3 regions of the uncultured Bacillus sp. genome follow, and region 1 is predicted to be linked to each of the others. Evidence: riboswitches for the same ligand, from Rfam matches in the RefSeq annotation. Region 1 holds a riboswitch; each other region holds the start of a gene.
What was found. A riboswitch is a leader RNA that binds a small molecule or an ion and turns the genes downstream of it on or off. The one in region 1 is predicted to bind S-adenosylmethionine.

Region 2: another riboswitch for S-adenosylmethionine. It lies ahead of metK (methionine adenosyltransferase); the one in region 1 lies ahead of Q5C82_RS17030 (phosphoadenylyl-sulfate reductase).
Region 3: another riboswitch for S-adenosylmethionine. It lies ahead of Q5C82_RS02675 (5-methyltetrahydropteroyltriglutamate--homocysteine S-methyltransferase); the one in region 1 lies ahead of Q5C82_RS17030 (phosphoadenylyl-sulfate reductase).

Annotation. Positions count from the first base shown of each region.
Region 1 covers NZ_CATYRA010000011.1:88,508-98,285, reverse strand. Annotated here, with positions in the region: gene sat (sulfate adenylyltransferase) at 1-81, opposite strand, end outside; gene cysP (sulfate permease) at 130-1,194, opposite strand; gene Q5C82_RS17030 (phosphoadenylyl-sulfate reductase) at 1,206-1,907, opposite strand; SAM riboswitch class I at 2,069-2,174, opposite strand; gene pyrE (orotate phosphoribosyltransferase) at 2,319-2,951, opposite strand; gene pyrF (orotidine-5'-phosphate decarboxylase) at 2,948-3,667, opposite strand; gene Q5C82_RS17015 (dihydroorotate dehydrogenase) at 3,636-4,571, opposite strand; gene pyrK (dihydroorotate oxidase B electron transfer subunit) at 4,571-5,341, opposite strand; gene carB (carbamoyl-phosphate synthase (glutamine-hydrolyzing) large subunit) at 5,338-8,553, opposite strand; gene Q5C82_RS17000 (carbamoyl phosphate synthase small subunit) at 8,538-9,632, opposite strand; gene Q5C82_RS16995 (dihydroorotase) at 9,629-9,778, opposite strand, start outside.
Region 2 covers NZ_CATYRA010000004.1:632-10,409, reverse strand. Annotated here, with positions in the region: gene alaP (alanine permease AlaP) at 1-1,023, opposite strand, end outside; gene asnB (asparagine synthase (glutamine-hydrolyzing)) at 1,163-3,061, opposite strand; gene metK (methionine adenosyltransferase) at 3,210-4,412, opposite strand; SAM riboswitch class I at 4,580-4,718, opposite strand; gene pckA (phosphoenolpyruvate carboxykinase (ATP)) at 4,917-6,500, shown strand; gene Q5C82_RS07825 (DUF2584 domain-containing protein) at 6,539-6,781, opposite strand; gene Q5C82_RS07820 (S9 family peptidase) at 6,833-7,606, opposite strand; gene Q5C82_RS07815 (ABC transporter substrate-binding protein) at 7,756-8,760, shown strand; gene Q5C82_RS07810 (ABC transporter ATP-binding protein) at 8,773-9,555, shown strand; gene Q5C82_RS07805 (ABC transporter permease) at 9,530-9,778, shown strand, end outside.
Region 3 covers NZ_CATYRA010000001.1:532,631-542,408, forward strand. Annotated here, with positions in the region: gene galE (UDP-glucose 4-epimerase GalE) at 1-873, opposite strand, end outside; partial or broken gene Q5C82_RS02645 (sensor histidine kinase) at 1,029-1,315, shown strand; gene pepT (peptidase T) at 1,392-2,624, shown strand; gene Q5C82_RS02655 (hypothetical protein) at 2,729-2,854, shown strand; gene Q5C82_RS02660 (hypothetical protein) at 3,133-3,411, shown strand; gene Q5C82_RS02665 (LURP-one-related/scramblase family protein) at 3,587-4,075, shown strand; SAM riboswitch class I at 4,142-4,248, shown strand; gene Q5C82_RS02670 (5-methyltetrahydropteroyltriglutamate--homocysteine S-methyltransferase) at 4,332-5,465, shown strand; SAM riboswitch class I at 5,534-5,640, shown strand; gene Q5C82_RS02675 (5-methyltetrahydropteroyltriglutamate--homocysteine S-methyltransferase) at 5,718-6,854, shown strand; gene Q5C82_RS02680 (3-hydroxybutyrate dehydrogenase) at 6,906-7,679, opposite strand; gene Q5C82_RS02685 (3-oxoacid CoA-transferase subunit B) at 7,696-8,352, opposite strand; gene Q5C82_RS02690 (CoA transferase subunit A) at 8,349-9,065, opposite strand; gene Q5C82_RS02695 (GntP family permease) at 9,089-9,778, opposite strand, start outside.

The sequences.
Region 1 (9,778 bases):
AATTTCTTTTTGAATGCTGCTCACATCATATGATTCATCTACTCTGTTTACTAATGTTCCTCCGTGTGGTGCTAAGCTCATAATATCGATTTCCTCCTAGTTAACATATAAAATAACTCAGATTAATGATCAGATTCCTCCGCCTTGTTCGTGGACAGAGCGTCTCTCTTTACGTATGGCCTTCGTCAGGCTGACGGCACCGCCCGCCGCTAAAAGCACACTTACCATGATAAAGATTGAATAATAATCCGCTTTTAAAAACAAGGATACAAGCAGATAAGAAATTGATAAAGATAAAAACGGCGATACGATCCATACCTTCAGCATCGTTTGAACAACTTGTTTATGGAACACGTTCGGACCGTTTTTTGCCATGCCTATTCCGATAATAGACGATGACGTGACTTGCGCCAATGGCACCGGCATCCCAAATACAGAACTGATGATCACCAGTCCGGCTCCTGTACCGGATAAGAGAATGCCTTCTCCTTTTGAGAATCTCGTAATTTTCTTCCCGTTGGTTTCTAACACCCGCCGACCTAATAACAACGCGCCGAGAGCAACAAAAGCTCCCCCGTACAAGGTTCCTTTCGTCACATCCAGCACACCGGCCGCCACTAATGGGCCAACGGCATTTGCCACGTTGTTCATACCGGCAGAGAATGCTTCAAAAAATCCGGCACCTAACAAAACAATGCCAAGGATTTTTTGCTTTTTAGAAGATTTAATTTCAATCTTAAAATAACGAAACAGCTTAGATACAAAATATGTGAAACCGAAAGCGAACAGCGGGACAAAAATCCAAAACGACACAATGACCAGCAGGTTGTTCACAAACAATACTTTGTAAGCCACTCCCACGCCGACAACTGCGCCGACTGTTACTTCACTTGTCGACAAAGGAATGCCGAGGAGATTAGCCGTAAAGAGCGACAGCGCAGCGGCTCCAATAATGATGCAAACAATCGTCAGTGTAATCGTCTGCTCGGGGATAATCCCGGAGCTGATGGTTTTTACAACCTCACCCCCGCCAATGACCGCCCCGGCCAGCACACCGACTGCGCATAGGATCAAAGCGTAGGTTTTCTTTTTGATGGCTCCAGAGCCGTAAGCAACTCCCATCGAAGCTGCAGCGCCGCTTGCACCAATATTCATCGCGAAAAATAAGCTAAATAAAATAGCGGCTAGTTCCATTTTGCAGCTCCTTATTCATGCAGTCCGCATTCTGTTTTCGCCATACCATTCCATCTCCCTGAACGTAAATCTTCTGCGGTAAAAGCAGGAGCCGTACAAGGCGCGCAGCCAATACTTGGATACCCTTGGTCATGAAGCGGATTGTAGTCCAGCTCATTCCGGGATGTGTATCTCCAAATGTCTTTCCAAGTCCAATGGATAAGCGGGCATACTTTTACTGATTTGAATTTTTCGTCTTTGTTTAAGAAATTCGTATTGGCACGGCTTGGCCCTTGATCGCGGCGCAGACCGGAAAGCCAGGCTGGGTGTCCTGAAAGCGCCTCTCTTAAAGGAACAACCTTTCTAAGATAGCAGCACTGATTCGGCTCTCTTTCCCACAGTTTGTCACCATGTTCTTCGGCCTGCTCCTCAAGGGTAAGGTCTGGTTTTTTCAGGATGATATTAAGACCTGGATAACGTTCTTTCACTCGTTCAATCGTTTCATAGGTTTCTTTAAAATGAAGTCCTGTATCAAGAAACACAATCTCTGCGTCTTTTTTCACTTTATAAATTAAGTCAATCAGAACGATTCCCTCAATTCCGAAACTGCAGGCATAAACAAGCTGATTGCCGTAATGGCCGTATGCCCACTTTAAAACTGACAGCGCTCCTTTATAAGGATCGTCTTCCGGAAATGTAATCGTTGGTTCTTCCCAATTATCGTACGTTAACATTTCTTCTTTCCTCCTTTCGGAGACAAACAAACAGTAGCTTTCTGCCGGTTGTCTTTTCCCAATTGTATTGTGATACGCGGCTGCTATCACAAACAGCCTTTTTTCCTCTTAAAATAAAAAACTTTCAATCCGGCGGAAAGAAAGACAGGAACAGCATGTAGCCCTTATCTTTCAAAATGGAATTCATTTTGCTGGAAGTAGCACCTTACAAACTATGCAGGTTGCCGGGCTTCATAGGTCCAGTCCCTCAGCCGCTCTTGATAAGTTTTTAGATTTGTAGTAAATTTTAGCACAATTCTAACATAAGTCAACCCGACTTTTTTTATAGGATTAATAAAAAAACAGGCCGAGAGGCCTGTTTTCAAGTACAGCAAGGCTTTGAAGCCTATTTACATTACCGAAATTTATTTCTTATTTTTTAAACCAATCTTTTGACTCGGGATTTTGTTTCCACGTTTTCAGCTTTTCTAGATCGTCTGAATGAATATTTCCGTTTTCGAGCGCGACCTCTGTGAGCGTATCATAATCAGTTAAAGAGTAGTATGGCAGTTCTGCCTTTGCGAAGGCTTCCTGCGCTTTAGGGAGTCCGTAAGTAAAAATTGAGACGACACCGAGCACTTCACAGCCAGCCGCTTGTAAAGCTGCCGCAGCTTCAAGCACGCTTCCTCCTGTGGAAATTAAGTCTTCAATGACGACAGTTTTTTGCCCCGTTTGAACAGCTCCCTCAATCTGATTGCCTTTTCCATGCGCTTTCGGCTTGCTTCTCACATAACACATCGGAAGATTCAAACGGTCAGCGGCCAGAGCAGCATGAGGAATACCTGCTGTTGCTGTTCCAGCAATCATTTCAGTTTCAGGAAAATGCTCTTCGACAAGCTTGCTGATGCCTGAAGCGACATCATTTCTGACCTCCGGGAAAGATAGCGTAAGGCGGTTGTCACAGTAGATTGGCGATAAAATGCCGCTCGCCCATGTAAATGGCTCGTTCGGGCGTAAAAATACAGCTTGGATATCTAATAGATGTTTTGCGATGATTTGTTTCATGATTTGATTCCCTCCCATTCGAGTCTGACAGCTTCATAGGCTTTTACTGGGTCTTTCGCTTTTGTAATCGAGCGTCCTACCACAATCGCTGATGAACCTTTCTCTCTTGCAATTGCAGGTGTCGCTACGCGAATTTGGTCATTCGCAGCGTCCTCTGACATCCTGATCCCCGGAGTGACAGTCAGAAATGAAGGCGACACCGCTTGGTAAATGGCTTTTGCTTCATGAACAGAGCAGACCACTCCATCAAGTCCGCTTTCTTCTGCCAGCTTGCTGTAGTGCACAACCGTGTCGATCAGAGGTTTTTCGATCAGCAGTTCATTCTTCATCATTTGTTCAGATGTGCTTGTCAGCTGGGTTACCGCGATAAGTGACGGGCGTTTTTTTCCGGACGGCGTTCCTTCTTCTAAGCCTTCCAGAGCTGCTTGCATCATTTTTTCGCCCCCGGCCGCATGAACATTGACGAGGTCCACCCCGAGACCGGCAAGGCGCTTCATCGCTTTGTTTACAGTGGTCGGGATGTCATGAAGCTTTAAATCTAAAAACAGCTCGCAATTTCTTTCTTTTAATTGTTTAACTATAGATGGTCCTTCTTGATAAAAAAGCTCCATTCCAACCTTTACAAATAACGGTTCTAGCTGAAAAGGCGCTAAGAACGCAAGTGTTTCTTCAGCTGATGCAAAATCAAGCGCGATGATGGGCAGGTTGTTTTTCATGGTTCCAGCTCCTTCCGATGCATTCTTCAATTGATTGATAGCCGTATTGAAGCAAAACAGATGGAAGCTGTTCAATAATGTCCGGGCATGCAAAAGGATTTACAAAGTTTGCTGTTCCGACAGCGACCGCGCTTGCTCCCGCGAGAAGAAACTCCAGTGCATCTTCGGCCGTCTGCACGCCTCCCATTCCGATAATCGGGATATTGACCGCTTGACTGACTTCGTACACCATGCGAATAGCAACCGGCTTCACGGCAGGTCCGGAAAGCCCCCCTGTTTTATTCGCTAATATCGGCTTTCCTGATTTTAAATCAAGCCTCATGCCGATTAATGTGTTAATCATCGTTAGACCATCCGCTCCCGCCTCTTCGATCGCAGATGCAATTTCTGTGATATTTGCCACGTTTGGGGAAAGCTTTACATAAACGGGTACATCCGAAACCTCTTTAACCGCCTTCGTCAAATCAGCAGCCATTTCAGGATTCGTGCCAAAAGCAATTCCGCCTGTTTTCACATTAGGACAGGAAATGTTCAATTCAAGTGCATGAACATTAGGCGCTTTGCTGATATGCTCTGCGACTTCAACATAATCCTCGACTTGAGAACCTGCGACATTTGCAATGATCGGCGTATCAAACTGTTCAAGCCACGGCAGCTCATTTTGCAAAACGCTTTCCAGCCCCGGATTTTGGAGACCGATCGCATTGAGCATTCCAGCGCCAGTCTCAGCTACCCTAGGCGTCGGGTTCCCGAAGCGAGGTTCCTTTGTCGTAGCTTTGATCATAATGGCTCCGAGACAAGATAAATCATAAAAACGCGCAAATTCTTTTCCAAAACCGAAGCAGCCTGATGCAGGAATGATCGGATTTTTCAATTCAAGTCCAGGCAGTTTGACCTCTAGCATTACAGCGCCACCTCCTGAGCTTTAAATACAGGTCCGTCGAGACATACTTTTACGTAGGATGTCTCACTTTCGTTTGTATGGCACACACACGCGAAGCAGGCGCCGATTCCGCAGCCCATTCGTTCCTCCATAGACAGGTAAACTTCTTTATGTGCATACTCCTGTTTTAATGCCTTCAGCATCGGTGTTGGCCCGCAGCTGAGGAGAATATCAAACTCTAGATTCTTCTGTTTTATGACATCTGTGACAAACCCGGTTTCCCCGTAGCTTCCGTCAGCTGTTGCCACATACGTGTCTCCATACTGTCGGCACTCTTTTTCGTAAAAAACATCCTTTGCCGATTGGAACCCTAACACGTGTATGACCTTTACCCCTTTTTCTTTCAAGCGTTTCGACAGCTCTTGGAGAGGCGGGACACCTACACCGCCTCCTACCAGCAAAGCCGTCTTTCCGGGTTGGACTTCATTGACAGGAAAGCCATTTCCCAAAGGTCCGAGGACATCCACAAGTTCTCCCTGGTGCTTCATCGACAAGAGTCTTGTTCCTTCCCCATCTACTCGATAAATGATGGTGACTTCATTTTTTTCAAAGTTGACGTCAGCGATGCTGATTGGTCTTCTCAAAAGAGGCGTAACCGCTTCGCTCACTTTAAGATGAAGGAACTGTCCCGGGGTTGTAAACCCTTGGACAAGCTCCCCTTTCAGAACCATATGATACACCCGGTCTGCAATTTGCTGGTTTGAACATACTGTCAAATACGCTTTTTTCATATAGTGACTGCCGCCTCCTGATTTGTGTTGACTGCCGGCATTTGATCAGCACGGAATGTCATGCTTTCCAGCACTCGCAGTATCGCTTCAGCCGTATCTAAAGATGTTAAGCAGGCAACACCATTTTCTACTGATTCACGTCTGATTCTAAATCCGTCTCTTGCCGGCTGCTTTCCTTTTGTCAGCGTATTGATGACAAACTGTGCTTCTCCGTTTCTAATCACATCAAGCAAGTTCGGGCCGTCTTGGCCGATTTTACCAACAACCTTCGCCGGAATCGAAGCTTCTTTCAGATAACCTGCTGTACCTTCCGTCGCTAAAATGTTGTAGCCGATCGCATGGAACCGCTTAGCGATGGCGAGCCCTTCTTCTTTGTCCTTGTCAGCCACTGTTAAAAGCACGGATCCGTAGTTAGGGATTTGAATGCCTGATGCAATCAGAGCTTTATAAAGCGCTTTTTCAAGGGTGGAATCTTTCCCCATGACCTCACCTGTTGATTTCATTTCAGGCCCTAACGTAATGTCCACTCTTCTCAGCTTAGCGAAGGAGAAGACCGGCGCTTTTACAAATACACCTTGCTGTTCAGGCTGAAGGCCCTCTGTATAGCCAAACGCAGCCAGCTTTTGGCCGAGAATGACTTTTGTAGCAAGGTTCGCCATTGGAATACCCGTGATTTTGCTTAAGAACGGTACGGTTCTGCTTGATCTCGGATTTACTTCGAGCACGTACACTTCGCCTTGTGATAAGACGAATTGAATATTGAGCAAACCGACAATGTTCAGCCCTTTAGCTAGTGCGATTGTGTATTGTTCAATTTTTTTCTTAATGTCCTCTGTGAGAGACTGAGGCGGATAAACAGCGATTGAGTCTCCGGAGTGAACGCCCGCACGTTCAATGTGCTCCATAATTCCCGGAATGACGACTGTTTCACCGTCAGATACTGCATCTACTTCAATTTCTTTCCCAGTTAAATACCTGTCAATTAATACAGGGTGCTGCGGATTGATTTTGACTGCGTTTTTCATGTAATGAAGCAGTTCTTCTTCATGATAAACAATCTCCATCGCCCGGCCGCCAAGTACATAGGAAGGGCGCACCAGTACCGGATAGCTGATATTACTCGCGATGCTTACCGCCTGATCAACTGATGTCGCTGTTTTGCCAAGCGGCTGCGGAACACCGAGTTCTCCAAGCGCTTGTTCAAATTTATCCCGATCTTCCGCACGGTCTAAATCTTCTAACGAAGTCCCAAGGATTTTCACTCCACGTGCAGAAAGCTCGTCAGCAAGGTTAATGGCAGTTTGTCCGCCGAACTGTACGACAACGCCCATTGGCTGTTCGAGGTCAATGATGTGCATGACATCTTCAATCGTAAGCGGTTCGAAGTACAGCTTGTCTGAGATACTGAAGTCTGTTGAAACGGTTTCCGGGTTGTTATTGACAATAATGGCTTCATAGCCTGCTTGTTTAATTGCCCATACAGAGTGAACAGTCGCATAGTCGAATTCAACACCCTGACCGATTCGAATCGGCCCCGAACCAAGCACTATCACACTTTTCTTTTCTGTAACGACAGATTCATTTTCCTCTTCATATGTGCTGTAGAAGTATGGCGTTTCTGATTCAAATTCCGCCGCGCACGTATCCACCATTTTGAATACCGGCGCAATTCCCGCTTGTTTTCTTAAGCTGTAAAGCTCCGATTCTTTCATTTCCCACTCACGGCTGATGTACTTATCAGAGAATCCGAGTTCTTTTGCCCGCCTCAGTACGTCAGTATCACCCAGATTTGCCTTCAATTCTTTTTCAAACTGTACGATTCCGAACAGCTTATGCAGGAAGAAGACGTCAATCGCGGAAAATTCATGGAGGTCTTCTACCGTGTAGCCTCTTCTGTACGCTTCAGCTAAGTAGAATAAGCGTTCATCACCGGCCTTTTTAATTCGTTTTTCAAGAAGCTCATCGGAAATGTCAGCAGCGTCTTTCAATTCAAGATGATACACATCCGCTTCCAGTGAACGCACAGCCTTCAGCAATGACTCTTCAAGCGTGCGGCCAATCGCCATGACCTCTCCCGTCGCTTTCATTTGCGTGCCGAGCTTTCTGTTTGCTGATTCAAACTTATCAAACGGCCAGCGCGGAATTTTGGATACGACGTAGTCAAGAGCCGGTTCAAATGCTGCATATGTTTTTCCTGTCACCGGGTTCATCATTTCATCTAATGAAAGGCCGACAGCGATTTTAGCAGCGAGCTTTGCAATCGGATATCCTGTTGCTTTTGAGGCAAGGGCAGATGAACGGCTGACCCGCGGGTTTACTTCAATAATGTAGTATTGGAAGCTGTCTGGATCTAAAGCGAGCTGTACGTTACATCCACCTTCGATTCCAAGCGCGCGGATCAGTTTTAACGATACATTCCGCAAGAGCTGATATTCGCGGTCACTCAGCGTTTGGCTTGGCGCGACAACAATACTGTCTCCAGTGTGGATTCCGACTGGATCAATGTTCTCCATATTACAAACGACAATCGCGTGGTCCTGGCTGTCTCTCATCACTTCATACTCGATTTCTTTATAGCCCGCGATGCTTTTTTCAAGCAGACATTGATGCACCGGGCTTAATTTTAAGCCGTTCTCAACAATTTCTTTCAGTTCGGTTTCATTCGAACAGATGCCTCCGCCTGTTCCGCCTAGTGTATATGCCGGGCGGACAATGACAGGGAAACCAATTTGACTGACGAAGTTTTCTGCTTCTTCCAGAGAGTGGATAATCTCACTTTCTGGCACCGGTTCATTCAGATCATTCATAAGTGTTCTGAACAAATCGCGGTCTTCAGCCTGCTGAATCGCAGACAGCTTCGTGCCAAGCACTTCGACGCCGCATTCTGCCAGTACGCCTCTTTCAGAAAGCTCAACCGCAAGATTCAAACCGGTTTGGCCCCCAAGAGTAGGAAGAATAGCATCCGGGCGCTCTTTTCTGATGATTCGTGTCAGGAATTCAGGAGTGAGCGGTTCGATGTAAACCCGGTCAGCCATTTCTGTATCTGTCATGATCGTGGCAGGGTTTGAGTTGACAAGGATGACCTCATAGCCTTCTTCTTTCAAAGCAAGGCAGGCTTGTGTTCCCGCATAGTCAAATTCTGCTGCTTGGCCGATGATGATCGGTCCAGATCCGATTACTAAAATTTTGTTAATGTCTACGCGTTTTGGCATACCGCTTCCCCTTCTTTCTCTGTTGTTTCGATCATTTCGATGAATCTGTCAAATAGATGGTTGGCATCCTCAGGACCAGGTGAGGCTTCAGGATGATATTGAACCGTAAATGCCGGCAGTGTTTTATGCTTCAGCCCTTCAATCGTATCGTCGTTAATTGCGATATGTGTCACTTCCAGTTCTGTTTCGCTGATGGATGAGACTGTATAGCCATGGTTTTGAGATGTTAAGGCGACTTTTCCGGTAGCCAGCTCTTTTACCGGGTGGTTTGAGCCCCTGTGGCCAAATTTCATTTTTTCAGTATTCGCTCCGCACGCCAGCGCGAATAACTGGTGACCGAGACATATTCCGAATAATGGCACTTTTCCAAGAACACCTTTAATCATTTCAATCGCTTCAGGCACATCTTTCGGATCTCCAGGTCCGTTAGATAGCATGATGCCGTCTGGCTTCAGCTGAAGGACTTCTTCTGCTGTTACGTTGTAAGGCACAACGATGACATCGCATTTCCGTTTGTTCAGCTCTCTTAAAATGCCGTGCTTCATGCCAAAGTCCACCAGGACAATGCGTTTACCTCTTCCCGGACTAGGGTATGCTGTTTTAGCTGACACTTGGGATACTTGATTTCTCGGCAGTTCAGTTTCGTTCAGTCTTTTCAGTACCGATTCGATATCTTCATCAGGTGAGGCAAACGTTCCTTTTAGCGCGCCGGCCGTGCGGATCATTCTCGTCAACTTTCTTGTATCAATTCCTTGCAGTCCCGGAATGTTTTTCATTTTTAAATACTCATCCAATGTGTACGCTGAACGCCAGTTGGAAGGCAGTTCACATAATTCTCTTACAATCAATCCTTTAACAAAAGGTGTAATGGATTCAAAGTCATCACGGTTAATGCCGTAATTTCCGATAAGCGGATATGTTAACGTAACAATCTGCCCGCAATAAGAAGGGTCTGACAAAATTTCCTGATAGCCTGTCATACCGGTATTGAAAACGACTTCCCCCATGCTGTGCTCCAAGCTCCCGAAGGCTTTGCCCTCAAATACCGCTCCGTTTTCCAGTACTAATCGTCTCTTCATTTGACAAGTCTCCCTTCTTCATAAGCAAGCTTCCCTGCCGCAATTGTAGCGACCGGCCAGCCGGTGCAGCTGATGCCGTTAAATGGTGTGTTTTTTCCTTTTGATAAAAACGTCTCTTTGTCTATAACTGCTTCTTTTTCCAAATC
Region 2 (9,778 bases), on a different contig from region 1:
GCCCGCTGAAGCCAGAACAGCTTTACCCGGGATGCCGCCTTTCGTCAGCTGCCCGTATGCTTGCGGTGCCTCACCCTGCTCCGCTAAGTTAAACAGCATCCGCCCTGTGCTGAAAATGCCGCTGTTGCATGAAGACAGCGCAGCCGTCAAGACAACAAAGTTAATGATGCCTGCTGCCGATGGAATGCCCACTTTTTCAAATGTGAGGACAAACGGGCTTCCTTGTGAGCCAATTTCCTGCCATGGGTAAATAGACATAATGACAAATAAAGCGCCTACATAAAAAATCAAAATACGCCAAAATACCGTATCAATTGCTTTGGCCAACGATTTTTGCGGGTTTTTCACTTCACCAGCCGTCACCCCAATCATTTCAATCCCTAAATAGGCGAACATTACCATTTGAAGTGACAATAAAATCCCTTTTATTCCATGTGGAAAAAATCCTCCGTTATTCCACAAGTTGCTGATTCCGGTTGCAATGCCTCCATTGCCAACCCCTGCGATGATCATCAATAAACCGACAGCAATCATTGATAAGATTGCGACAATTTTAATCAAAGCGAACCAAAATTCCAGCTCTCCGTAAGCTTTGACAGCCAAGAAATTAACACCCGTCATAATGACCAGCGCTGATAATGCCCAAATCCAGTTTGGCACGTCCGGAAACCAGTACCCCATATAAATCCCGACAGCAGTGATTTCAGCCATACAGGTTACAACCCATAAAAACCAGTAGTTCCACCCTGTTAAATAACCTGCAAGCGGTCCCAAATAATCACGGGCGTAGCGGCTGAAGGAGCCAGCGACCGGTTTTTGAATGGCCATTTCTCCAAGCGCTCTCATAATAAAAAACATGACCATGCCGCTTATGGCATACGCTCCCAAAATACCCGGCCCTGCTAATTGAATAGCTGATGCGGAGCCGAGGAACAATCCCACTCCTATAGCAGCTCCTAAAGACATTAAAGAAATATGCCTTTCTTCGAGTCCGCGGTGCAGCTCTTGTTTTTGTTTTTGCATGCTTTCTTCTCCCCTAGAAAAAAATATCAATAAATCATTTTTCTGAATTTTCCGTGTGGATTGGGTAAATCAATGATGATGAAGAAATAATAAAAGGATAATAACAAGGCTTTCGACGAATCGAAAGCCTTGTTGTCTGTTACACAAAGATGACTTCTTTCGGCTGATGACTCAGCTCTTCAGGCATATACCGTTTTTCGATATTAATGCTGTGCCAGATCATAAAGATCAGTACAGTCCAGATTTTCCGGCTGTTATCAGCCTTGTCCGCACAATGGTCTTCAAGAAGCTGAAGAACATAATCCTTGTGGATATAAGCATCCGTTTGGCTTTCCTGAATAATGTTCCGCACCCATTCGTTCATTTCGTTTTTCAGCCAATGACGGATCGGTACAGGGAAACCAAGCTTTTTGCGGTTTAATACGTGCTCAGGCACAATTCCTTCAGCGGCTTTGCGAAGAAGATACTTCGTCGTGCCGTTCTTCGTTTTCAGCTCATCAGGAATTTTAGAAGCGACGTCAAATACGACTTTATCCAAGAACGGCACACGCAATTCCAAAGAATTCGCCATCGTCATTTTATCCGCTTTTAACAAAATATCGCCGCGCATCCAAGTGTGGATATCGACATACTGCATTTTGTTGATATCGCTGTATGAGCTGCTTTCTGTAAAGTAAGTCTTTGTCACATCACGATATGAAAGATTCGGATCATAATGCTTCAGCAGCTGTTTTTTGACAGATTCTTCGAAAATTTTCGCGTTACCGATATAACGATCTTGAAGCGGAGTACAGCCGCGCTCAAGCAGGCTCTTTCCTCTCATACCTTCAGGCATAACAGCCGCAACGTGCAGAAGCATCTTTTTCAGGCCTGACGGAATGCGTTCAAACGGTTTAAGCGAAAGCGGCTCACGGTAAATGTTATATCCTCCGAAGAGCTCATCCGCACCTTCACCTGATAAAGCAACCGTTACATGTTTTTTCGCTTCTTTTGCAACAAAGTACAATGGAATCGCTGCCGGATCAGCAAGCGGATCATCAAAATGCCATACGATCTTCGGAAGCTCGTTCATGTATTCCTCAGGCGAAATGACTTTGCTGATATTTTCAATGCCAAGTGCCGCTGCAGTTTCTTTCGCTACATCGACTTCACTGAAGCCCTGCTGTTCAAATCCGACAGAGAATGTTTTTAAGCTTGGATGAAATTCCTTCGCAACGGATACAATAAAGGAAGAATCAATTCCGCCAGACAGGAATGAACCGACAGGAACGTCACTTCTCATATGAACGTTTACAGAGTCATAGATCGCGTCTCTGACTTCTTTTACAAGCTTATCTTCTTCAGTTTGAACTGGCTTAAAGTTCGCTTTGAAATACGTTTTGAATGTGATATCGCCGTCCGGGCGGATTGTGAACTGGGAACCCGGCTCTACTTTTTTCACATCGGCATCAAGCGTGCTTGGTTCAGGAACGAATTGGAAAGACATGTACTGCTGTAATGCCTCTTTATCTATTTCAATATCATTCTGAGCAACCATTAAACTTTTTCTCTCTGAGGCAAAATAAACCTGATCATTGATCGTTGTGTAGTACAACGGTTTAATGCCGAATGGATCTCTTGCTCCATAAAGCACATGATCGTTTTTATTCCAAATCAGAAAGGCAAACATACCGCGGAGTTTGGACGCCGCTTCTTCTTTATAGTGACGGTAAGTCGCAAGAAGAACCTCTGTGTCCGAATCCGTGTTGAATGTGTACCCCTTTGCTTCAAGTTCTTCTCTCAGTTCAATATAGTTATAGATTTCTCCGTTAAAGATAATCCAATATGTTTCATCTTCATATGATAAAGGCTGTCCGCCATTTTCTACATCAATAATGCTGAGCCGTCTGAATCCGAATCCAACGTGCTCATCATGGAAATATCCATCACTGTCAGGACCGCGGTGAACGATCATTTGGTTCATTTGTTTGATTAGTTCTTCTTGATCAGCGGTTTGAGCTAACGGATGCTTGTTAAAAACCCCGACAAATCCACACATAGTATTGCCTCCATAATTAAAATTGTCATCATTGAACCCCTATTTATAGACGCTGTGAATAGTATTTGGTTTCACGGTTATGTAAAAAAATAAACATGAATACAACGTGAAAAAGGGAAAGCCGCTTAACCAGTAAGCGGCTATAAAGTTATTCTCCTAACGCTTCTTTACGCAGCTGCTCCGCCTTGTCTGTACGTTCCCACGGAAGATCAACATCGTGGCGTCCAAAGTGGCCGTACGCAGCAGTTTGTTTGTAGATCGGACGGCGTAAATCAAGCATTTTGATAATGCCGGCAGGTCGTAAATCAAAGTTATTGCGAACAACTTCAATCAGTTTTTCCTCAGAAGCTTTTCCGGAACCGAATGTGTTGATTGAGATTGATACAGGCTGTGCAACACCGATCGCGTAAGCAAGCTGTACTTCGCAAGAATCAGCAAGCTCAGCCGCAACGATGTTTTTCGCAACGTATCTCGCTGCGTAAGCTGCAGAACGGTCTACCTTCGTTGCATCCTTACCTGAGAACGCTCCTCCGCCATGGCGTGCATAGCCGCCGTACGTATCAACGATGATTTTGCGTCCTGTTAGTCCCGCATCCCCTTGAGGACCTCCGATTACGAAACGTCCTGTAGGGTTGATGAAATACTTTGTTTCTTCATCAATCAGCTCTTTAGGAACAACCGGATTGATCACATGTTCTTTGATGTTGCGCTGGATTTGCTCAAGCGTAATTTCAGGGTGGTGCTGAGTTGAAATAACAATCGCGTCAATGCGGACAGGTTTGTTATTTTCATCGTACTCAACCGTTACCTGTGTTTTGCCGTCAGGGCGAAGGTACGGAAGAATATCTTCTTTACGGACTTCACTCAGGCGGCGGGCTAATTTATGAGCAAGTGAAATTGGAAGAGGCATAAGCTCTTTCGTTTCGTTGCACGCGTAACCGAACATTAAACCTTGGTCACCCGCACCGATCGCTTCAATTTCTTCGTCGCTCATTGTGCCTTCACGGGCTTCAAGCGCTTGGTCTACACCCATTGCGATATCAGCAGACTGCTCGTCAATTGATGTTAAAACCGCACAAGTTTCCGCATCAAATCCGTATTTCGCACGTGTGTATCCGATTTCTTTAATGGTTTGACGAACCGTTTTCGGAATGTCAACATACGTAGATGTTGTGATTTCTCCGCTGACAAGCACCAAACCAGTTGTCACAGACGTCTCACAAGCAACACGCGCGTTAGGGTCTTTCTTTAAAATTTCATCTAAAATGCTGTCAGAAATCTGGTCACAGATTTTATCCGGATGCCCCTCCGTAACAGATTCTGATGTAAATAAACGACGATTTTTACTCATGATTTGCTTCCTCCTGCACAAGGCCTCCCGAAAGACCTTGTATATATGATACGGAACTCGCTCCCTCTTATACAATGTAACGTTATATTAGAGAATGTTAATTGGCATATTTATGAAATAAAAAAACCTTTTCCATCGAGGAAAGGGTTTGGTCTTTGTGCCTTTCACTCTTATCGCTCAAGGAATCATACAACCTTGCAACAGGTTAGCACCTTGGTTGTCTCACACAGTTAAACATAATAAATAACAGAGAAACCGGTTGCTGGGCTTCATAGGGCCTGTCCCTCCGCCAGCTCGGGATAAGAGTATCCGCTCAATGAAATATCTTATCGTAAAAGGGTTTGCAATGTCAATATGATTCAGAAGAAATAGGCACCTATATCGAGGGAAAACATTGGAAAACGCACACACAAAAAAACGATAAATAGTATAGACTATTTGAAAATATATGTTATACTAATTCACAATTAGCAAAACACAAAAAACGATAAAGGAAGGTTTCATATGAACTCAGTTGATTTAACCGCTGATTTACAAGCCTTATTAACAAGCCCAAATGTGCGTCATAATTTATCAGCAGCGCAGCTTACAGAAAAAGTACTTTCCCGGAACGAAGGCATTTTAACTTCTACGGGTGCTGTTCGGGCGACAACAGGCGCTTATACAGGACGCTCACCTAATGACAAATTTATCGTGGAGGAAGAAAGCACGATAAATAAGATCGATTGGGGTACGGTGAATCAGCCGATTTCAGAAGAAGCGTTTGAGCGGCTGTACACGAAAGTTGTCAGCTATCTGAAACAGCGGGATGAGCTGTTTGTTTTCGAAGGATTTGCCGGCGCAGATGAAAAATACAGACTGCCGATCACTGTCGTAAATGAGTTCGCATGGCACAATTTATTCGCCAGACAGCTGTTTATCCGCCCAGAAGGCAATGATAAGAAAACAGTTGAACAACCGTTTACCATTCTTTCTGCTCCGCATTTCAAAGCAGATCCAAAAACAGACGGCACACATTCCGAAACCTTTATTATTGTCTCTTTCGAAAAGCGGACGATTTTAATCGGCGGAACAGAGTATGCCGGAGAAATGAAGAAGTCCATCTTCTCCATTATGAATTTCCTGCTCCCTGAAAGAGATATTTTATCCATGCATTGCTCTGCCAATGTCGGTGAAAAAGGCGATGTTGCCCTTTTCTTCGGACTGTCTGGAACAGGCAAGACCACTCTTTCAGCCGATGCTGACCGCAAACTGATCGGCGATGATGAACACGGATGGTCTGACACAGGCGTCTTTAATATTGAAGGCGGATGCTACGCCAAGTGTATTCATTTAAGCGAAGAAAAGGAACCTCAGATCTTTAACGCGATCCGCTTCGGGTCTGTTCTCGAAAATGTTGTTGTTGATGAAGATACACGCGAAGCCAATTATGATGATTCCTTCTATACCGAAAACACGCGTGCGGCTTACCCGATTCATATGATTGACAACATCGTGACACCAAGCATGGCAGACCACCCGTCAGCAATTGTATTTTTGACGGCTGATGCATTCGGAGTCTTGCCCCCGATTAGCAAACTGACGAAGGAGCAGGCGATGTATCATTTCTTGAGCGGTTATACGAGTAAGCTAGCCGGAACCGAACGCGGTGTGACGTCTCCTGAGACGACGTTTTCCACATGCTTCGGCTCACCGTTCCTGCCGCTTCCTGCTCATGTCTATGCTGAAATGCTCGGCAAAAAGATCGATGAACACGGCGCAGACGTTTTCTTGGTCAATACCGGCTGGACCGGCGGCGGCTACGGTACAGGCGAACGCATGAAGCTTTCTTACACGAGAGCGATGGTCAAAGCAGCGATTGAAGGCAAATTAGAGGATACAGAAATGATGACTGACGATATTTTCGGCCTGCATATACCGGTCCATGTTCCTGGCGTTCCTGATCATATCCTTCAGCCTGAAAACACGTGGAGCAACAAGAAAGAATACAGAGAAAAGGCTCTCTACCTCGCAAATGAATTCAAAGAGAATTTTAAAAAATTCGCACATACAGATGCCATTGCACTGGCAGGCGGCCCTCTCGTTTAAAAAGCAAAAGCCAAGAGCAATTACGCTCTTGGCTTGTTTTAATTGACAGAATGCAAAGAAGTCAGCTTGTACGTAATGATGGTCCGGCCGTCTTCCCATTGAAGTTTCTGCACTTCAGCTGTGCCTGACTTTTCGCCGAACTTTGTTTTGCGCACATCCATCGGAATCTCCATCGGATACACACGGTATCCGTCTTTCTCTAACGTGAATATATTTTCATCTATGCGAACTTCTTTTCCTTTTGTCACAATCAGTGTATTAAATTCAACAGGCATTCCCAAAGTGAAATCCCCTTTCGTTCTCTTTTTTCTTTATCATAACATATTTCACCGTCAGCGGTTTTTCATCCATTGCGTGAGCTGCCGCACGATACGCCGGTTTTCTTTTGGCGGGAAATAATGTGTGAATTTACTGTAGTACCATGTCTCCACCGGCTTATGCAGCTGTTTTAGCTTCTCTTCAAATAAATAGGAATGCTGAATCGAAACGTTTTGGTCTTTTTCTCCATGGATTAATAGCACAGGTGCCTGAATTTTATTTACTTGGTCAAACGGTGTTCTCCATTTGTATTCCTCAGGCACCTTCTTCGGCGTTCCGCCGATGACTCTTTTCATCATTCGCCGCAAATCCTGCCGCTCCTCATATGTAAGGTTCATATCGCTGACGCCTCCCCAGGAAACGAATGAAGCAGCATGCCGGCCCATTTCAATCGCAGTGAGCATTCCCATAATTCCGCCGCGGGAAAAACCGAAGATATGGATTCTGTCCTTCTTGACATTTGGATGCTGCTGAAGCAGGCGAAAAGCGGAAAAAGCATCTTCCCGGTCTTCTCCGGCAAAATCCTCGTTGCCCTCTCCCCCTTGATTTCCTCTGTAAAAAGGAGCAAACACAACAAACCCTTGGGATGCAAACTGGATAATCCGTCCCGGCCGAACCATGCCCACGCTTTTAATCCCGCCGCGCAAATATAAAAATCCGTCATATTGTCCCGGTGCCGCCGGCTCAGCCAGAAGCCCTTTTACCCGTAAACCATTTGATAAATAGCAGATCGTGTACAGACGCACATGCTGGCTTGGCGACGGAAATCTTCTTTTCTCAACAATCATAGCAGCCGCCTCCTTTTTCTATATGCTTTCCTTACTCCAAAATTACATCCTGAGAACCTGATTAGGCATTCACACATTTTTATACCCATCATACGATATGTAAAGCAAAAAAGGATATTAACTTGATGCTAAATAAGGAGGTTGTCTATGTGAACAAATGGTTAAGGCTGGGCTGCGCCTGTGTCGGCAGTATATTTCTGATGATCGCCCTAGCGGCTTGCAAGCAGGAAGAAACGCTCACCAAAGTCAAAGTAGCTGAAGTGACCCATTCGATTTTTTACGCGCCTTTATATGTTGCTGAGTCTAAAGGATTTTTCAAGGAAGAAGGGCTTGATGTCGATGTAAATACGACCTGGGGCGGCGACAAAACGATGACATCGCTTCTTTCAAACGGCTCAGACATCGCACTTGTCGGGTCAGAAACATCTATTTATGTCGAAGCGCAAGGGGCTAAAGATCCTGTCATTAATTTCGCCCAGCTGACTCAGACAGACGGAACCTTTCTTGTCGCGAGAGAAGATGTTAAACAGTTTGACTGGGATCAACTAAAAGGAAAAACGTTTCTCGGCCAAAGAAAAGGCGGCATGCCGCAAATGGTCGGCGAGTATGTGCTGAACAACCATAAGATTGACCCGCATAAGGATATTGACCTCATCCAGAATATAGACTTCGCCAATATCGCCAATGCATTTGCTTCTGGAACCGGCGAGTATGTGCAGCTCTTTGAACCGCAAGCTTCTCTCTTTGAGAAAAAAGGCATCGGCCATATCGTGGCTTCGTTCGGAGAAGAATCAGGCCAGGTTCCTTACACGACTTTTATGGCAAAACAAAGCTATCTGAAAAAACATGAAGACACAGCCGTCAAATTTACAAGAGCTATTTATAAGGCGCAGCAGTGGGTGGAAAATCACTCGGCGAAAGAAATCACAGACGCCATTAAAGATGAATTTGACGATACCGATCCAGAAGTCATTGAAACATCCATTGACCGCTATAAAAAGCAGCATGCGTATTCGCCAGACCCTCTTCTCAACGAAAAAGAATGGGAGCTGCTCCAAACCATTATGGATCAATCGGGAGAACTGCCGAAGCATATTCCATACAATCAGCTTGTAAATAAACAAATTGCCGAAAAAGTCACCTCGGAAAAATAGGAGGCGCCATCTATGTCTTTCTTACATGTCGACCATGTAACCCATACTTATTTTTCTATTAAAGAAAAAACGACGGCCGTACGGGATATTCATTTCAATGCCGAAAAAGGTGATTTCATTTCATTTCTCGGCCCAAGCGGCTGCGGAAAAACAACACTGCTTTCCATTATTGCAGGCCTGATTGAGCCTTCGGAAGGCAGAGTTCTGATTGAAGGCCGTGAGCCGAATCAAAAAGAACATAACATTGGCTACATGCTTCAGCAGGATTACTTATTTCCCTGGAAATCTATCGAGGAAAATGTGCTTCTCGGTTTAAAAATCGCCGACACGTTGACGGAAGATAGCAAGGCTGCTGCACTCGGTTTATTGCCGGAGTTCGGCCTCATAGATGTGGAGAAAAAATATCCGAAGGAGCTGTCGGGCGGAATGCGCCAGCGGGCCGCGCTTGCAAGAACTCTTGCGCCAAATCCAAGTCTGCTTTTGCTGGATGAGCCATTTTCCGCGCTTGATTTTCAGACAAAGCTGTCACTGGAAAACCTGGTATTCCGCACATTAAAGGAGTATCAAAAAACTGCAGTGCTTGTCACACATGATATTGGGGAAGCGATAGCGATGAGCGATACGATCTTTTTATTTTCAAACCAGCCGGGCACCATCCATCAGATTTTTACGATTCCTAAGGAATTGGCCGCGATGATGCCTTTTGACGCCCGCCAGGAGCCATCCTTCCAGACACTGTTTCAAACGATATGGAAGGAGCTGAATTCTCTTGAGAAACAGCAAAGAAACGATTGATCTGCTTCACGAGCAATATCAATTCAAACAGAAAAAGGAAAAATGGAATGTCCATTCCTTTCAGCTTGCCATATTTATTCTCTTTTTCTCGGGTTGGGAAATCTCCAGCAGGCTCGGCTGGATCGATCCGCTGATCTTCAGCTCTCCGTCAGCTGTATGGCATTTATTGCTGGAGAAGCTCGGTGACGGATCTTTACTGTCCCACATCGGCGTCACTTTATTT
Region 3 (9,778 bases), on a different contig from region 1:
GCGGCGGTCCGCAAAACGGTACGGAACCTCTTTCCCTGACACTTTTTCAAAGGCTTTAACCATTTCAAGCACGCTATAGCCTGTGCCTGTTCCGAGGTTGTATGCATCTGCTCCAGTGGAGTTCAATACTTTTTCAAGCGCTTTGACGTGGCCTTCTGCGAGATCAACGACGTGAATATAATCGCGTACGCCTGTCCCGTCTTTTGTCGGATAGTCATTGCCGAATACGCTTAATTGCTCAAGTTTGCCGACGGCTACCTGCGCCACATACGGCATGAGGTTATTCGGAATGCCGTTCGGGTCTTCACCGATCCGTCCGCTTGGATGCGCGCCGAACGGATTAAAGTAACGAAGCAGCGCAACGCTCCACTCATTGTCGGCTGTATACAAATCACGCAATATTTGTTCTAGCATGAGCTTCGTCTGCCCATAAGGATTTGTCGCTCCTAATGGAAAGTCCTCCGTAATCGGTGACGTTTCCGGAACGCCATACACCGTCGCAGACGAACTGAATACGATTTTCTTTACGCCGTATTTCTCCATGACCTCACATAAAATAAACGTTCCCGTTAGGTTGTTATGATAATATTTGAGCGGAATCGCAACAGATTCACCGACTGCTTTTAACCCTGCAAAATGAATCACAGCTTCAATTTCATTTTCCGCAAAAACCGAATCTACCGCTTCCCGATCCAATAGATCCGCTTCATAGAACGTTAAATCTTTTCCCGTAATCTCTTTTACACGGTTCAGTGCCTCAGCTGAACTGTTGGACAAATTATCAAGAACGACAATCTCATAGCCGCTGTTCAATAACTCCACACATGTGTGGCTTCCGATGTACCCGGCACCGCCAGTAACAAGTATTGCCATGATGTAAACCCTCCTAAAAAATGACCTGATTTTATTATATAGTGTTTAGAACCGGGCTACATCCATTTTTAAGAAGTTTAATCGTTTATTAATAGTTTTTTCATATTTTTGCGGGCTATCCGATACAGGTTTTCAGCATTTTCAGGCCATATTATATGACTTTATGCAGCACGAACAAGATTTTGAATTGCATACAATTTTTATCTCACCCAGCCAAAGCTGACCCCATTTTGTTAGCGTTTGTGTTTGCGGCGTATCTAGCATTCATTTGGATCACTCCCTTTGTACATCCGCCGCTGTCAATTTGGGCATATTCATCGGGCTTTGGCTCCTGACCGTTTGGCTGTTTCCGGCCAAGAGCAGGGAGCCGCCTTTTTCTTAATCGTATTTTTAATGGTTTTATGCGGCCATAAAGCTTCCTGCACGGCTGTCCTTGATCTTTGCAATTCGAAACGGTATTGTGCAATAGAAAACTCTCATCCCGTCATGATAAAATAAGACAAAGGAGATGATTGGAAATGAAAGAAGAAATCATTGAACGGTTTACTACATATGTAAGAGTCGACACACAGTCCGACGAATCCGTCGACACCTGCCCTTCCACCCCCGGCCAATTGACGTTAGGAAACATGCTCGTTGATGAATTGAAATCCATTGGCATGCAGGATGTAACCATTGATGAAAACGGCTATGTCATGGCGACTCTTCCCTCCAATACTGAAAAAGACGTGCCGACTATCGGCTTTCTCGCTCACGTCGATACTGCCACAGACTTTACCGGCAAAAACGTGAATCCGCAAATCATTGAAAACTACGATGGAAAAGACATTGTGCTTAATGAACAGCTGCAGGTCATCCTGTCGCCTGATCAATTCCCTGAACTGCCCGGCTATAAGGGCCATACTCTCATCACCACAGACGGCACAACCCTTCTCGGCGCAGACAATAAGGCCGGTATCGCCGAAATCATGACAGCCATGGATTACCTTATCAAACACCCTGAAATCAAGCACGGCACAATCAGAGTGGCCTTTACGCCTGATGAAGAAATCGGAAGAGGACCGCACCAATTTGATGTAAAACGGTTTAATGCGTCCTTTGCCTACACAGTTGACGGCGGCCCGCTCGGCGAGCTTGAATACGAAAGCTTCAATGCCGCTGCCGCAAAAATCACAATCAAAGGCAACAACGTACATCCCGGAACGGCAAAAGGGAAAATGATCAGCTCTGCGAAAATCGCAATGAAGCTGAACAGCCTGCTGCCGGCAGACGAAGCGCCTGAATATACAGAAGGATACGAAGGATTCTACCACCTGCTGTCAATTCAAGGAGATGTAGAGGAAACAAAACTCCACTACATTATCAGAGACTTCGACAAAGGTAACTTCCAAAGCAGAAAAGAAACAATGAAGCGTGTCGTTGAAGAACTTCAAAACGAATACGGGAAAGACCGGATTCAGCTTAATATGAACGATCAATACTACAACATGAGAGAGAAAATTGAACCTGTCATCGAAATTGTCAACATTGCCAAGCAAGCGATGAAAAACCTCGGCATCGAACCGAAGATTTCTCCAATTCGCGGCGGCACGGACGGATCCCAGCTGTCCTACATGGGACTCCCGACGCCAAACATCTTTACCGGCGGGGAAAACTTCCACGGCAAATTTGAATACATCTCAGCTGATAACATGGTAAAAGCCGTAAATGTCATCGTTGAGATTGCAAAACTGTTTGAAGAACAGGCATAATACCAAAAGCCAGTCCTAAAAAAGGACTGGTTTTTTGTGTAAAAATGAAACATTTTGAATACTTCCTCCGTAAAACAAGTATCAACAGTTGAGGAGGAAAAACAATGACAAAACATGCAATAGCTGCAAAAAGTCTATTGAAAAAATGGATGATGACCAGGCCGCTTAACATGCAAAAGAAATCGAGCCCATTTCAAAAAATCAGAAAAATGTTCAAACGCTTCTTCTGATCAGTCTTTCAAATCCACAAAACCACAATCTGCATACCCTCGTACCGCCCAAATGCTCCGTAATTTGGGTTTTTTGTGTTTGATTCCGCAAAATAGGGTATAAACCAAACAAGCAAGAAAACAGCACCCGAAAACAGGTAATTCGAATTATGAAATTTTAGGTTAAAAGTTATATAAAGGAATTTATTTTATCGTCGATAGTAACTATAGAACCAATCATCAACCAGAACAATCACCATGTTGTAAGACTATTTTCAGGTCAACAGGTTAGACTGTTTTTGAGGGGCAGTTATTTATTTTTGATCGATTTTGAATTTTTTGAATACTTTTTGACATTTTATCCGTACAATAGAGAATACCAAAACTTTTTTTGGGAGGTATGTAAAATGATCCTATTTATTATCATCGCATTATGCGGCTATCTTCTTTTTTCTTTCAGCAAGGACAATCGCCGCAAACCGCAAAAGACAAGCCCTCTGCCAGCAGCCGCACCTCATCACAACAACCTAATCGACCTTGACGCGATCCGCCAAAAACGCCGGATGCATCTTTCCTAATCCTATATTTCAAACGAAAAGGCTGCTGAATCATGCAGCCTTTTTCAATTTTAGAAACATTTATTACTCGGGAAAACAATCAGCAGGGTTTCTGATCACTAGATTTGGAACTTGAAACCTTTTTGCCGCCTGTCCGTAATCTCTTACAAGGCAAATCCAAAAGGAGATTTCAGCAATGATCGAACTATTTATGAAACAAAAAATGTTCTCGTTTAAAGATGCATTTCACATTTATGACCGAGATGAACAAGAGGCTTTCAAGGTCGAGGGCCGATTCTTTTCGTTAGGAGACTCGCTACAAATGACAGATTCATCCGGAAAAACACTCGTTTCTATCGAACAAAAAGTAATGTCTGTATTGCCGCGATACGAGATTTCAATTGGCGGGGAAACAGTTTGTGAAGTGGCGAAGAAATTAACGTTTTTCAAACCGAAATTTGAAATTTCCAAGCTTAACTGGGAAATTGACGGTGACTTGTGGAAGGATGAATTTCAACTGACGGACGGGGAGAATGTCCGTATGTCAGTGAGCAAAAAGTGGCTCAGCTGGGGTGATTCCTATCATTTGCAGATTGCAAACGAGGAAGATGTGCTGATCTGTACAGCCATTGCTATCGTGCTTGATATGGTATTATATAACGACGAAGATGAAAGTATTTTCTAAAAAATTGTTGACAATTGAGTCAAAAGTAATAATATTAAGATAATTGAAATCTGAATATGAAGATGTACCTTATCAAGAGAGGTGGAGGGACTGGCCCTATGATACCCGGCAACCGCTGTTTCATACAGAATGGTGCTAAATCCTTTAGAACATTGCGTTCTTGCAGATGAGGCGGAGATTTGATCATTCAAGCTCTTCCTTACTCAAAGGGAGAGCTTTTTTATGCTCAACACATTTCAGAAAAGAGGCGAATGACATGGCTCAACAAACAAATGTTGCAGGACAAAAAACAGAAAAACAACGCAAAGCTCCTTTCCGTGCCGATCATGTCGGCAGTTTACTGAGATCTGCTCCGGTGAAAGAAGCCCGGCAAAAAAAAGCAGCCGGCGAGATCACTGCGGATCAGCTTCGTGATATCGAAAATCAAGAAATCACTCGCATTGTAGAAAAACAAAAAGAAATCGGCCTCGATGTGGTAACAGATGGGGAATTCCGCCGATCTTGGTGGCATTACGATTTCCTGGAAGGGCTTGACGGTGTAGAAGCGTTCATCCCGGCTGAAGGGATTCAGTTCCATCATGCGAAAACAAAAGCACGCAGCATCAAAGTGACGGGAAAACTCGATTTTACGAGCCACCCAGCGCTTGCCGATTATCAATTTTTACATGAGATCGCCGGCGACGCGACACCAAAATTGACGATTCCGAGCCCGAATATGCTGTTTTTCGGTGAAAAGGCGGATAAAGGGATTTATGACGACCAAGAGGAATATTTTCATGATCTGGCCCAAACGTACAAAAAAGCAATTAAAGCCTTCTATGATGCTGGATGCCGCTATCTTCAGCTTGATGATACGTCATGGTCTCTCTTCTTTGAGGAAAAAGGCAGAGAGGTCGTCCGGGCGCTTGGCGGTGATCCAGAAACATTGCCTGCCTTATTCGCCAAAACGATTAACGATGCAGTAGCAGACCGTCCTGATGATTTAGCAATCACGATGCACATTTGCCGCGGCAACTTCCGTTCAACTTGGGCGGCATCAGGAGGCTACGATGCTGTAGCGGAAATAATTTTGGACGGCTTAAATCTGGATGGGCTGTTCTTAGAATACGATGATGACCGCTCCGGAAATTTTGATCCGCTCCGTTTCGTGAAACGCAAAAATCTGCAAATTGTGCTTGGCTTGATTACATCCAAATACGGTGAGCTTGAAAATCCTGAGGATGTGAAACGCCGAATCAATGAAGCGGCACGCTTTGTCAGCCTGGATCAGCTGTGCCTCAGCCCGCAGTGCGGTTTCGCCTCTACTGAAGAAGGAAATCTTTTGACAGAGGAGCAGCAATGGGCGAAGCTGCGCCATGTCATCGACATCGCCAACGATGTGTGGAGATAATCTATCATTGACAGAAACGAAAAAAGTGTGAATAATATATGCTATCAGAAAATTTCATAAAAAGGTTTTCCTTATCAAGAGAGGTGGAGGGACTGGCCCTGCGATACCCGGCAACCGCTGTTTAACAGAATGGTGCTAAATCCTTTAGAGCAATGATTGCTCTTGAAGATAAGGTTGAGATTGTCACACAAGCTCTTCCTTATCCAAAGGAAGAGCTTTTTTATATTCGAATGGAAAGAAGGAATGGACAACATGCCACAACAAACAACACCCGCAGAACAAAAATCACTTCAAAGAAAAAAACCGCCGTTTCACGCGGATCAAGTTGGAAGCCTGCTGAGATCTGAGCCTGTTAAAAAAGCGCGGCTGCAAAAAGCGGCCGGCGAGATTACGGCTGAGCAGCTTCGCCAAATCGAAAACGATGAAATCATCCGCATTGTGGAAAAACAGAAGGAAACCGGCCTGAACGTCGTGACAGACGGTGAATTCCGCAGAGCATGGTGGCATTTTGATTTCCTGGAAAACCTGGATGGCGTTGAGCCGTTTACTCCTGAGCAGGGCATTCAATTCCATAATGTACAGACAAAAGCACGAGGCATAAAAGTCACCGGTGATATCGACTTTTCAACTCACCCAATGCTTGAAGATTACTCATTTCTCCATAGCATTGCCGGTGACGCTACGCCAAAGATGACGATCCCAAGCCCGAATATGCTGTTTTTCCGCGGAAAGCTGGAAAAGGACGCATACAAAAACGACTATCACCTTTTCCAGCACGATGTATCCAAAGCATATAAAAAAGCGATTCAAGCGTTTTATGACAGAGGCTGCCGCTACCTCCAGCTTGATGATACAGCATGGGCTGTTTTCTTATCTGAAAAAGGCTTAAAACAAATCGAAGCGTTCGGAACAACGCCTGACGAGCTTCGCCAGCTGTTTGCGAAATCCATTAACGACGCGATTGCAGACCGTCCGGATGACTTGACCGTAACAATGCATATTTGCCGCGGCAACTTCCAGTCCACTTGGACAGCGGAAGGCGGCTATGACGCAGCAGCCGAAACCATTTTTGACGGCTTGAACCTGGACGGGCTTTTCCTAGAGTATGATGATTCACGCTCAGGCGGATTTGAACCACTCCGTTATGTGAAGCGCTCTGATCTTCAGCTTGTCCTTGGCTTAGTGACATCTAAATTCGGTGAGCTTGAACATCCAGACGATGTAAAACGCCGTATCGAAGAAGCGTCCCGCTATGTGAGCTTAGACCAGCTTTGCCTCAGCCCTCAATGCGGATTCGCTTCAACTGAGGAAGGCAACAAGCTGACTGAAGAACAGCAATGGGCGAAGCTTCGCCATGTGGTTGAGATCGCTAACGATGTTTGGAAATAAGCAAAGAAAAAACACACTTGATTCCCTGGCGGAGCAAGTGTGTTTTTTATGTTATTGAGCGGTGTAGCCCCCATCAAGGACGACAGCCTGCCCGGTGATACCCTTTGCTTTCTCGCTTGCCAAAAACACCGCATAATCCGCGATTTCCTTGACGGAAAGCAATCGTTTTTGCGGCACAAGCGGGAAAATGACCTGTTCAAGCACGGAGTCGTAAGGGACATTTCTCGTTTTTGAAAGATCGCTCAGCTGATTGCGGACAAGCTTTGTATCGACATATCCCGGACAGAGCGCGTTGACTGTAATGCCGTGGGGCGCGCCTTCCAGCGCCCCGACCTTTGTCAGTCCAATGACACCGTGCTTAGCGCTATTATAAGCGGATTTTCCCGCAAAGCCGACTAAACCATTAACAGACGAGATATTAATGATTCTGCCAAACTTCTGTTTTTTCATGATCGGAAAAACATGCTTCATCGCGATGAAGGGCGCCGTCAGCATGACTTTGATCAGCTGTTCAAAGGTTTCTGTTGGAAACTCTTCAATCGGGGCGATGTGCTGAATACCGGCATTGTTCACCAAAATATCCAAGCGGCTGTATCGTTTTTGGATGGCGTTTACCGTATCAGCGACTTGCGCTTCCTTTGTCACATCACACGGAATGGCTGCTGCGTCAAAACCTTCTTCTGCAAGCTTGGAAGCGGCCTTTTCGCATGCTTCCTGATGAAGGTCCGAAACGATGACGCTAGCTCCTTCACGGGCGAACTCCCTCGCGATTTCGAATCCGATTCCGCCGGCTGCCCCAGTCACCAAGGCGACTTGTTTTTTCATGTCAAACACCTTCCCATTAAGAATTTTGTTTGATCACAGACTGGCTTACAGCGAAATCAGCTTCTGTTTTTTCATAAACCTCTTCAATTGTGACACCTTCCTGAAGTTCAGACAGTGTCATGGGGCCGTTATCAAAATCAAAAACAGCCAAATCCGTAATCAGCCTGTGTACGACTTTCTGGCCTGTCAGCGGAAGCGAGCATGTTTTTTTCACCTTTGACTCACCATGTTTATTGACATGTTCCATGATGACAACGATCCGTTTCGCCCCGTTGACGAGATCCATAGCGCCGCCCATCCCTTTTACCATTTTCCCTGGGATCATCCAATTGGCCAAATCGCCCTGCTCAGAAACTTCCATGCCGCCAAGGATAGCCAAATCGATATGCCCGCCTCTTATCATTGCGAATGACTCAGCGCTGTCAAAATAGGAAGCGCCCGTCACTTCAGTGATTGTTTCCTTTCCTGCATTGATCAAATCCGCGTCTTCCGTTCCTTCCACAGGATACGGACCGATCCCGAGCAAGCCGTTTTCTGACTGAAGCATGACGTGAACGCCATCGGGTATCTCATTTGCGACAAGCGTTGGCATTCCAATCCCAAGATTGACGTTCATGCCATCCTTGATTTCTTGTACAGCGCGTTTGACCATTCGTTTTCTCGCTTCCTTCATTTCGCCTCACCCTTTCCCGCCGCTTGTCGGACTGTTCGCTTTTCAATCCGTTTTTCATGGCTCGCGCCAAGCACCACATGTTGTACGTAAATTCCCGGTGTATGGATGTGATCTGGGTCTAGCTCTCCCGCTTCCACGATTTCTTCCGCCTCGGCAATCGTAATATTGCCTGCCATGGCGGCAACGGGATTGAAATTTCTCGCCGTTTTCCGAAAAACCAAATTCCCCATGGTGTCCGCTTTCCACGCTTTAACGATCGCCACGTCGCCGGTGATGCCTCGCTCCAGCACATAAGTCCGGCCGTCGAACGTTTTATGTTCTTTTCCCTCTGCTATTGAAGTACCAACGCCTGTTGCCGTGTAAAATCCCGGTATGCCTGCGCCGCCTGCACGAATTCTCTCAGCGAGCGTTCCTTGGGGAACAAGTTCAACCTCAAGCTCTCCGCTTAAAAACTGCCGCTCAAAAATTTTATTTTCACCGACATAGGATGCGATCATTTTTTTGATTTGTCTATTAGCCAAAAGCAAACCGAGCCCCCAGTCATCAACTCCGCAATTGTTGCTGACAACGGTTAAATCCTTTACTCCCTGATTTCTTATCGCCAAAATGAGCTGTTCAGGAATGCCGCACAGCCCGAACCCTCCTGCGATCAGTGTATCTCCATCATGAATCAGTTCCGCAGCTTCCTTACTTGATGACAGTACTTTTCCCATATTGATGCCCCTTTCGTTTTCTCTTACACTAGACCAGTCAGGCTGTAAATCGCAATCACAGCAAATACGGCAGCCGTTTTGATGAGGGTGATCGCAAAAATATCCCGATACGATTGCCGGTGAGTCAGTCCTGTCACGGCCAGAAGCGTGATGACAGCGCCATTATGCGGCAGTGTATCCATGCCGCCTGATGCCATCGATATGATCCGATGCATCACTTCTGGCGGAATGTTGTAAGCATGAATCGCCTGCAAGTATTGATCCGACATCGCGCTTAGTGCAATGCCCATACCTCCTGAAGCCGACCCGGTGATCCCCGCCAGCGCAGTTGTCGTGACGGCCCCGTTCACAAGCGGATCGGTAAAGGTGTGCGAGATTCCGCTGCTCAGCTTGTGAAATCCCGGCAGCGCGGCGATAACGCCGCCGAAACCATACTCGACACCCGTATTCATAGATGCCAGCAAGGCGCCGCCGATCCCTTCATTCAGCCCATCTTTCATTTGGGCAAGCACTCTTCTCCAATCAAATAAAATCGTTGTGATGATGCCAATTACCAGAGCGAGCTCCACCGACCAAATGGCAGCCGCTGAAGAAATATCAAGCTTGCCGAACTCCTTTAATCCGATCGATGAAAAATCAAATCCATTCGGATACCACTTTGGAAGGTATATGGTGAAACATTTATTCACTGCACCGACGAGTATAAGCGGGAC